DNA from 2 places in the Marinobacter sp. NFXS11 genome. Region 2 is predicted to be linked to the other one. Evidence: predicted binding sites of a transcription regulator. Region 2 holds the regulator's gene; the other holds the start of a gene.

Region 1 (4,213 bases), 960 kb from region 2:
GGGGAGCCGCGTTATCGGGTAAGAGAAGATGGCGCCCTGATGCTGGCGTTCCCTGAGCGCATCGAGGAAATCCGGATGGACAATATACGGGTTACGGGAGGCCAGGGAGCTTCAATTGGCAACGTGAGCATTCACGACATCCGGTTTCATCCCGACTCCCAGATGACCATCTACACCCGATGAATTGCAAAGCATGGCTCGGCAGAGCCATGCTTTCGGGGTCAGGCGCTGGCGAGTACCGTGCTGCTTGATACCGTGGTCTGCTGACCTTGTGCACCGTACAGCTTTTGCTGGCCGGTGGCGCCACGGAAAATATCGGTGAGTCTCGACAAACGCTTTTGCAAGTGGCTGATCACGCGACCATTGGTCTGGTTCAGCGTTTGACAGGTTCGCAGCTTCTGGTCCGCCTCCTGCCAGAGTTCGAAGAGATCCGAGAATCCGGCGCTGCGGATAAAGCGGGAAGGCTCGCCACTTTCGGGGCGATATCCCATCTGTACCAGCGTTCGGATTTTCTGTTTGGCGCGTTCGCGGACTGCACCGAGGAGATCATTCTTCTCTCTGGTCAGGGCGTCCAGCTGGCGGAGGTCGGAATTCGCAAGGCAGGTCTTTTCCTTGCCGAGAACGTCAGCCAGTGTTTCAAGCTGGCTGATATCCTGGGAAAGAAGGGTCTTCAAATCATCAATTGCGGCCATGGTCTACTCACCCGAAAATGCTTTCATCCATCTCAAGCATTTTCTGGGCCAGTTTCTCGGCATCAATCTTGTACGTGCCATTTTCAAGGGCGGAACGGATCTGCTCGATGCGGTCGTCATCCATTTCCGGATAATCGCCCAGCTTTTGTTCGAGCTGCTTCAGGTTCTTGGCCTGATTGCTCAGGCTGACGTTCTCACCACGGGCCCCTTGGGCCTGTGTCTTTGCCTGTTCGTTGGATGCCGGCTGGGTGTTCTGTGCGCCGGAGCTTTTGTCGGCCGTGGTTCTCTGGGTGTTGACCTGGCCGGGGCCAATTCCATTTAAGTCAACTGACATATCTGTACCTGCTTGCCTGTCGCGCCACGAATGCGGCGCTTACTCGAGTTTATGTCTTCTTAACGGCGGCGCCGCGAAAACCTTTAGTACTTTTAGCACTTTTTTTCGTCTGATTTTACGACCGGTTCTGCGGCATTCACTTGCCGCTCCGGCAAGCCTGTGCCGCACTTGGCTCACATCGGAATTTCCACGTGGCCCGGCGCGACAACGCTGGCTCTTATCGTGCGGGATGACCGCAGATTCTCAACCAGAACCTGTTCGCCAACACTGGCGCTTGCCAGGGCTTTGCCCCGGGAACGCACTGAAAATCCGCCGGTTTTGGCGGTGATGATAACATGATCGCCCCGTTCGACCGCATTCGGTGCCGAAAGCATGTCTGGTGTAACGAGCGATCCCGCATTCACTGCGCGCCGCACTTCCATGCCAATCGCCTGTTTCGCATCCGTTATCACGCCACGCCTGGATGAATTGATTTCAACAGACTGCTTTGCAAGAAGACCTTCGGTAATTCGCTCTCCACGCGTGAGTGGCCTCGCTGCCACCAGGGCTGGCCCATGGATAGAGACTGAAGCGGTAACAAACATTCGCCATGGGCGGGTTCCTTCGCAGGCTACCTGCAACGACGGGCTGGTGCTTTTCCAGGGGTCACCGCTGAACTCTACACTCAAAGGCTTTTCGCACTCGGCGAGAGCGAGGCGGCTGTCGATGGAACCGGGTTCGAAGGAAACGGTGTAGCCATGCTCGGCCTGTTCAGACGCGAAGCTGTCCAGAAACGCCAGCGTTGCTTTCTGAATCTGGTCGGCCGTCGTTCCAGCCTGGAGTGACATGCTCAGGCCAGACATTAGCAGTAGTAGGGCGAAATTCGTGATGCGCATACGTGTCAGTTTGTCCTATGCTGTCAACAACAGGGCAGAAAAGCCCGAATCAGGCTAAGGATTCGGTAAATATGGCCGTTAAATGGGCTAGCCCACCCCTGATATGACGGGTTTCCGTCGATCAGGCTATTATTCAGTGAACAGCAAGATATATGCCGTTGTAATTCCGGCAAGCCAGGAGAATCGAAATGGCAGGGGTTTTGGACAGTGTTAATCAGCGTACTCAGATGGTCGGAAAGAACCGCCTCGAGCTGCTTCTTTTCCGTCTCAGGGGGCGTCAGATCTACGGGATCAACGTGTTCAAGGTGAAAGAGGTTCTGCAGTGTCCGAAGCTGTTTTCCCTGCCCAATAGCCGGCCGGTCGTTCGAGGCGTTGCCCACAGCCGGGGTGAGACTATCCCCATTATTGATCTGAGCATGGCAATCGGTCTGCCCGGTATCCCGCAAGAAGACCTGTCGACCAGTTTCGTCATCATCACTGAATACAATCGCAAAACGCAGGGTTTCCTGGTGAGCGGCGTAGAGCGAATCATGAACATGAACTGGGAAGAAATCCTGCCTCCACCCAAAGGGGCCGGCAAGGATGTCTATCTTACCGCTGTCACGAAAATTGATGATAAACTTATTGAAATCATTGATGTAGAGAAGATTCTTTCAGAAGTTTCTCCGCTTGGGGAGGACGTAACCGAAGCCGTTCTGAGCAAGAGCGCGGAGCGTGTGCCGGGGCATCTGCCCGTGTTGGTGGTGGATGATTCGTCCGTGGCCCGGCGCCAGATACAGCGGTGTCTCACCGCAATTGGCATGGAAGTGGTGCTGAAAAACGACGGCAAGCAGGCTATTGAACATCTGAAGGAAATCACCGCGGACGGTTCCCGGGCCAAGGATCACTTCTCTCTGATCATCTCGGACGTGGAGATGCCTGAAATGGATGGCTACACCCTCGTCACCAAGGTGAAAGAGGACCCGGCGCTTTCGGATATGTTTGTTATGCTTCACACCTCACTCAGCGGTGTGTTCAACCAGGCCATGGTAAAGAAGGTCGGGGCCGACGACTTTATGGCAAAGTTCAGTCCGGACGAACTGGCAGAGCGCGTGATGGAAATCATCGACCAGGGTTGATGGAGCCGCTCAAAGATTCACTCAGAACAGAGACCCAATGAAAGCGGAAATAACGCCACAGGAATATGAAGCCTTCAAATCGTTCCTGCAGAATGCCTGTGGGATTTTACTGGGCGATAACAAACAGTACCTGGTTAAAAGCCGGTTGCGCAGGATTCTCGAAGAGAACAGCCTGAATACCCTGGGTGAGCTGCTCGAGCGCCTTAAACGCCCCGGGCGGGGCGGTCTGAAAGAGACTGTCATCGACGCGATGACAACCAATGAAACCCTGTGGTTCCGTGACAATCACCCTTTCCGGATTCTCCAGGAAAAACTGCTTCCTGAATTCGCGGAGCGCAACTCAGCACAGCCTTTGCGTATCTGGTCTGCCGCCTGCTCAACCGGCCAGGAGCCTTACTCGATTGCTATGATCATTGAGGAGTTTCGGCGGGCGAGGCCCGGGAAGCTCCGGGATGTAAAGATCACCGCGACGGATATCTCCAAAAGCGTTCTTGATGTGGCTCGCAAGGGTGAGTATGAAATGCTTGCCATTGGTCGGGGGCTCTCGCCAGAGCGCCAGAAGCAGTTTTTCACGCCGTCCCTGAACGGTGGCTGGCAGATCAAACCCCAGATCAAGAGCATGGTGGAGTTCAAGGAGTTGAACCTGCTTGAGCGTTATATGCTGGGCAAGTTCGATATTGTGATGTGCCGGAACGTTCTGATCTATTTTTCGGCGGACCTGAAAAAGGACATTCTCACCCGGATGCACGCCACCCTGAACCCGGGCGGCTACCTTGTTCTTGGTGCCTCGGAATCGCTCAACGGCCTGCCCCATCTCTACGAGATGGTTCAGTGCCACCCCGGAATCATCTACAGGAAAAAATAATCCATGCCCCTCAATGTCTGGGTCCTGGTTGCCGCTCAGGCGCTGGCCATGTGCACAGCGCCTTTTATCGTTTTTATAGGCAGCATTCAGGGCAGAATGCTCGCCCCGGCGCCCGAGTACGCAACACTTCCCGTCGGACTGGTGGTCGTAGGCACCGTTCTGGCTATCAAACCGGCAACCTGGTTAATGGAGCGCATCGGGCGCAAGCGCGTGATGCTGCTGGGTGCCATCATGGGCGTTGTGGCCGGTCTTATCGGAGGCCTGGCGTCCTGGACTGGTCTGTTTTCCCTGCTTTGTCTTGCGGCCGTGGTCGGTGGTACCGGGCTTGC
Region 2 (4,213 bases):
CGCCGGTTCTTTTTCCAGAAACTCGATAACCGGCTGGTCGGTACCGACGTACTTGCGGAGGCTGGTATCCCAGTAGGGGTTAGGAAGACAGCGAACATCAAAAACGTAGTCGGAATCCAGCGGTACGCCGTGTTTGAAGCCGAATGACTGAAACAGGAGAGCCAGTTCCTGATCTTTTCGACCGACCACGCGCTGCTTGACCATGTCCCGCAGTTCATACATGGACATGCCGGTGGTATTTACATACAGGTCGGAAAGCTTGGAGAGGGGTTCCAGCAGTTTCTTTTCGCTGGTAATGGCTTCCCGGAGAGAGGTCCTGTCGTCACTCAACGGATGCTTTCTGCGGGTGGCGTGAAAACGCTGAAGAAGCGACTGCTCGTCGGCGTCCAGGAAGATGATTTCAACGGTAACTCCGGTTTCCTGGAGGCGCCGGTATATCTCCTCGAAATTTGCCAGCTCGCCGGAAAGGTTCCGCGCATCGATACTGACGGCCATCTTGCCCAGCCGGCCTGGTTGTGTCTGGCTGGCCGCTTCCCGGGTGAGGGGAAAGAGCAGGCCGATAGGAAGATTGTCGATGCAATAGAACCCGAGGTCCTCAAGCACATGAAGTGCCGTACTCTTGCCCGAACCGGACCTGCCACTGACGATAATCAGCTTCATGACCACCTTACCTCCACTGCAGTGAATATCAGCCGCCTGAGGCGGTCATGCGCTGGTACAGCGTGCTGGCGTCCTCGCATTGCCGGAGGCGATCACAGAATGACCGCTCGTTGAACTTCTCGGCCAGTTGGCTCAGCAGCTCAAGGTGCTCGCTGGTTGCCTCTTTTGGAACAATCAGGGCAAAGATCAGATCGACTGGCTGATTGTCGATAGCATCGAACTCCACGCTTTCTTCAAGCGTCATCAGCACACCCACCACGTGATCCAGTCCTTCCAGGCGGCAGTGGGGAATGGCAATTCCCTGGCCAATGCCGGTGCTGCCTAGGCGCTCACGGGAAATCAGGTTGTTGAAAAGCTGGGTCTCGCTGAGCGTATTGTCCTGATAGTTTATCTGCTCGGCAATAAACTCCAGGGCCCGTTTCTTACTGGACGCAGCTACCCTGCAGAGGGTGAGCTCCGGAGCAAGAATGTTGTCTATGGTCAGGGATGTGTCGCTCATGGATCGACTGCATTTCCGTTAAAAAAAAGGCCGCGACACGTTACTCATGTCGCAGCTCGATTAGATGAAGTGCATGAAAACAGCCCGTTAGCGAGAGCCGTTTCCGTGCATCCGTTCTACATTCTTTTCCTTGTGCTTGAGGATCTGACGGTCCAGCTTGTCGATAAGGGCATCAATGGCCGCGTACATATCCTCGTTTTCTGCCTTTGCGTGAATCTCACCACCTACCACGTGCAATGTGGCTTCCGCAATCTGGCGCACCTTTTCCACTTCCAGGGTGACCTGGCAGTTACTGATGTGGTCAAAGTGACGCTCGAGCTTCTCGAATTTCTCTGAAACGTAATCCTTCAGTGCGGGAGTCAGTTCTACGTGATGGCCTGAAATATTGAGTTGCATAGGCGTCTCCTGTTGTCATCATGCCGGCTCCCGGGAGCCGGTCTGGGTGCTGGCGCATTGTGCGCCGGCGAATACGTTGTTGCGTCCCGTCCTGGAGTATTCAGACCAGCCGCTTGCGTTCGTTGGACGGCGGAATGTGCATGGCCTCCCGGTACTTGGCAACGGTGCGTCGCGCAACCTTGATACCCTGTTCCCCTAGCATGGCTGCAATTTTACTGTCGCTCAATGGCTTTTTGGGTGTTTCGGCGGCAATCAGCTTCTTGATCATCGCGCGGATGGCCGTGGAAGAGCATTCCCCGCCCTCGTCAGTGCTGACATGGCTGGAGAAGAAATACTTCAGTTCGAATATGCCCCGCGGGGTATGCATGTATTTCTGGGTCGTAACGCGTGAAATCGTCGACTCATGCATTTCTACCGCCTGGGCGATGTCGGAAAGGATCAGCGGCTTCATCGCTTCTTCGCCGTGATCCAGGAATCCCTGCTGGTGCTCGACAATGCGGGTCGCCACTTTCAGCAGGGTCTCATTGCGGCTTTGCAGGCTCTTGATAAACCACTTGGCCTCCTGCAACTGATCGCGCAGGTAAGTGTTGTCTGCACTGCTGTCCGCACGCCTTATAAGTGAAGCATAGCTGGCATTCACCCGGATGCGCGGAGCAATTTCCGGATTCAGCTCAACGCGCCAGCGACCATTGTGCTTGCGAACGATGACGTCCGGAATGACGTAGTCGGGTTCGGCGCGGTCAATAACGTCGCCCGGCCTCGGATTCAGGCCGGTGATCAGCGCCAGGACTTCCCGGAGCTGATCTTCTTTCAGGCGGCTGCGGCGCAACAACTGGGCGTAGTCACGGTTGCCCAGCAGGTTGATGTAATGGGTAATCACCAGCCGTGCCTGGGCCAGCCAGGGGGTCTCCGGTGGCAACTGATTGAGCTGGATCAGCAGGCATTCCTGCAGATCCCGGGCGAACACGCCAGGAGGGTCAAAATGCTGCAGTCGGTGAAGAACCGCTTCTACTTCGTCCAGCTCAAGGGGGTCCTCGTCGTTTTCATCCAGCATCCCGGCATGGATATCTTCCAGAGCGCTCGTCAGATAGCCGCGTTCATCCACCGCATCCATCAACGCGTGGGCAATGGCTTGGTCCCGCTCACTCAGCGGAGTCAGGTTGAGCTGCCATTCCAGGTGATCCTGAAGCGTCTCGGTGGGCGAGTTTCGGGTCTCGAAATCGTGGTCGTTTTCGTCGTCATTGCGGGCTGCCGGGGCGGGAGCGGACTGGTAAATGTCGTCCCAGGCTGTGTCGACCGGCAGGTCGTCCGGGATGTTATCCGGAATATCGTTTTCAGACGACCAGTCGGGGCCGTTTTCGGATTCGTCCCAGTCGCTGGAAGGTTCCGGTGTGGTCTCCGCGGCAGACTCAGCTGCGTTGGCCTCGCGCTCGTCACTCTCGGTAGCCGTGTCGGTCTGATCGTCGTCCTCGGATGTCTCCAGCATGGGGTTGGATTCCAGTGCCTGCTGGATTTCCTGTTGGAGGTCGAGGGTAGAGAGCTGGAGAAGCCGGATCGCCTGTTGCAGCTGGGGTGTCATGGTCAGGCTCTGACCCAGCTTTAACTGTAAGGAGGCTTTCATAACCATGGTTCAGGATCCGTCACTCATCAGCGCTTTGTGTCATAGGTCTTGAAAAAATCTTTATATGCCGGTTACTTGCCGCGGTTTTTCGTTACCCTAGCAAGTTCTTTGCCGAGTTTACTTGCTACAGATCATCAAAACAATGAGCCATTCACTGTCAAAGCCTGAATTCGTCCCCGAGGTAAACTTCCTTGACCTGTTGATTGGCCAGGATCGCATCGGCATTGCCGGAGGCGATAATGTGCCCGCCCGACACAATGTACGCGTTCTCGCAGATATCGAGAGTCTCGCGCACGTTATGGTCGGTGATCAGCACGCCAATCCCCTTGTCCCGCAGGTGCCGGATGATGTGCTTGATGTCGCTGACGGATATAGGGTCAACGCCGGCGAAGGGCTCATCCAGCAGGATGAAAGCCGGCTCCATGGCCAGGGCCCGGGCAATTTCCACCCGTCGCCGCTCACCACCGGACAGGGCCATACCAACGCTGTCCCGGATATGGGTGATGTGGAACTCCTCCAGCAGCGCCTCGAGCTTTTTCTGCCGGTCTGCCTTGCTCAGGCCCTGCCGCGTCTCAAGGATCGCCATGATATTGTCACGCACAGACAGTTTGCGGAAAACCGAGGCTTCCTGTGGCAGATAGCCGATGCCCTGACGGGCCCGACCGTGCATCGGCAGCGGCGTAATATCCCGGCTGTCGATGGTTATCCGCCCGTGATCGGCGGGTACCAGCCCAACGATCATGTAGAAACAGGTGGTTTTCCCGGCGCCGTTGGGGCCTAGCAGTCCGACAATTTCTCCGCTTCGAATTTCCAGGGAGACGTCGATAACCACTTTTTTCTGTTTGTAACTCTTTGCCAGGTTACTGGCTCTCAGAACTGCCATCGGTTTCCTGTTTGTCAGTGCGTCTGTCGGCGCTGCGCGGCTGGATCACCATTTCTACCCGGCCACTGCCATCGCCCGTGTCGGCGCCGCCCTCTGCGGTCACAACACGTCCAGCGGTATCATAGTGAATCACGTCGCCGCGGAACAGGTTGCC

The links. Region 2 encodes sigma-54, which starts transcription at its own class of promoters, with help from an activator protein. Its sites were predicted from a motif close to ANTGGCATNNANNTTGCTNT; they were not measured.
Region 1: a site for sigma-54 is predicted at 2,042-2,061, ahead of flgA (flagellar basal body P-ring formation chaperone FlgA). Genes of this name have one in related genera too.

What each region holds. Positions count from the first base shown of each region.
Region 1 is NZ_JAGDDV010000001.1:1,622,279-1,626,491, reverse strand. It holds gene J3362_RS07615 (cyclic di-GMP-binding domain-containing protein, MshE-related) at 1-183, shown strand, start outside; gene J3362_RS07610 (flagella synthesis protein FlgN) at 222-692, opposite strand; gene flgM (flagellar biosynthesis anti-sigma factor FlgM) at 700-1,026, opposite strand; gene flgA (flagellar basal body P-ring formation chaperone FlgA) at 1,200-1,901, opposite strand; gene J3362_RS07595 (chemotaxis protein CheV) at 2,090-3,019, shown strand; gene J3362_RS07590 (CheR family methyltransferase) at 3,057-3,884, shown strand; gene J3362_RS07585 (MFS transporter) at 3,888-4,213, shown strand, end outside.
Region 2 is NZ_JAGDDV010000001.1:659,157-663,369, forward strand. It holds gene rapZ (RNase adapter RapZ) at 1-660, opposite strand, end outside; gene ptsN (PTS IIA-like nitrogen regulatory protein PtsN) at 689-1,159, opposite strand; gene hpf (ribosome hibernation promoting factor) at 1,247-1,555, opposite strand; gene J3362_RS03170 (RNA polymerase factor sigma-54) at 1,656-3,176, opposite strand; gene lptB (LPS export ABC transporter ATP-binding protein) at 3,334-4,059, opposite strand; gene lptA (lipopolysaccharide transport periplasmic protein LptA) at 4,037-4,213, opposite strand, start outside.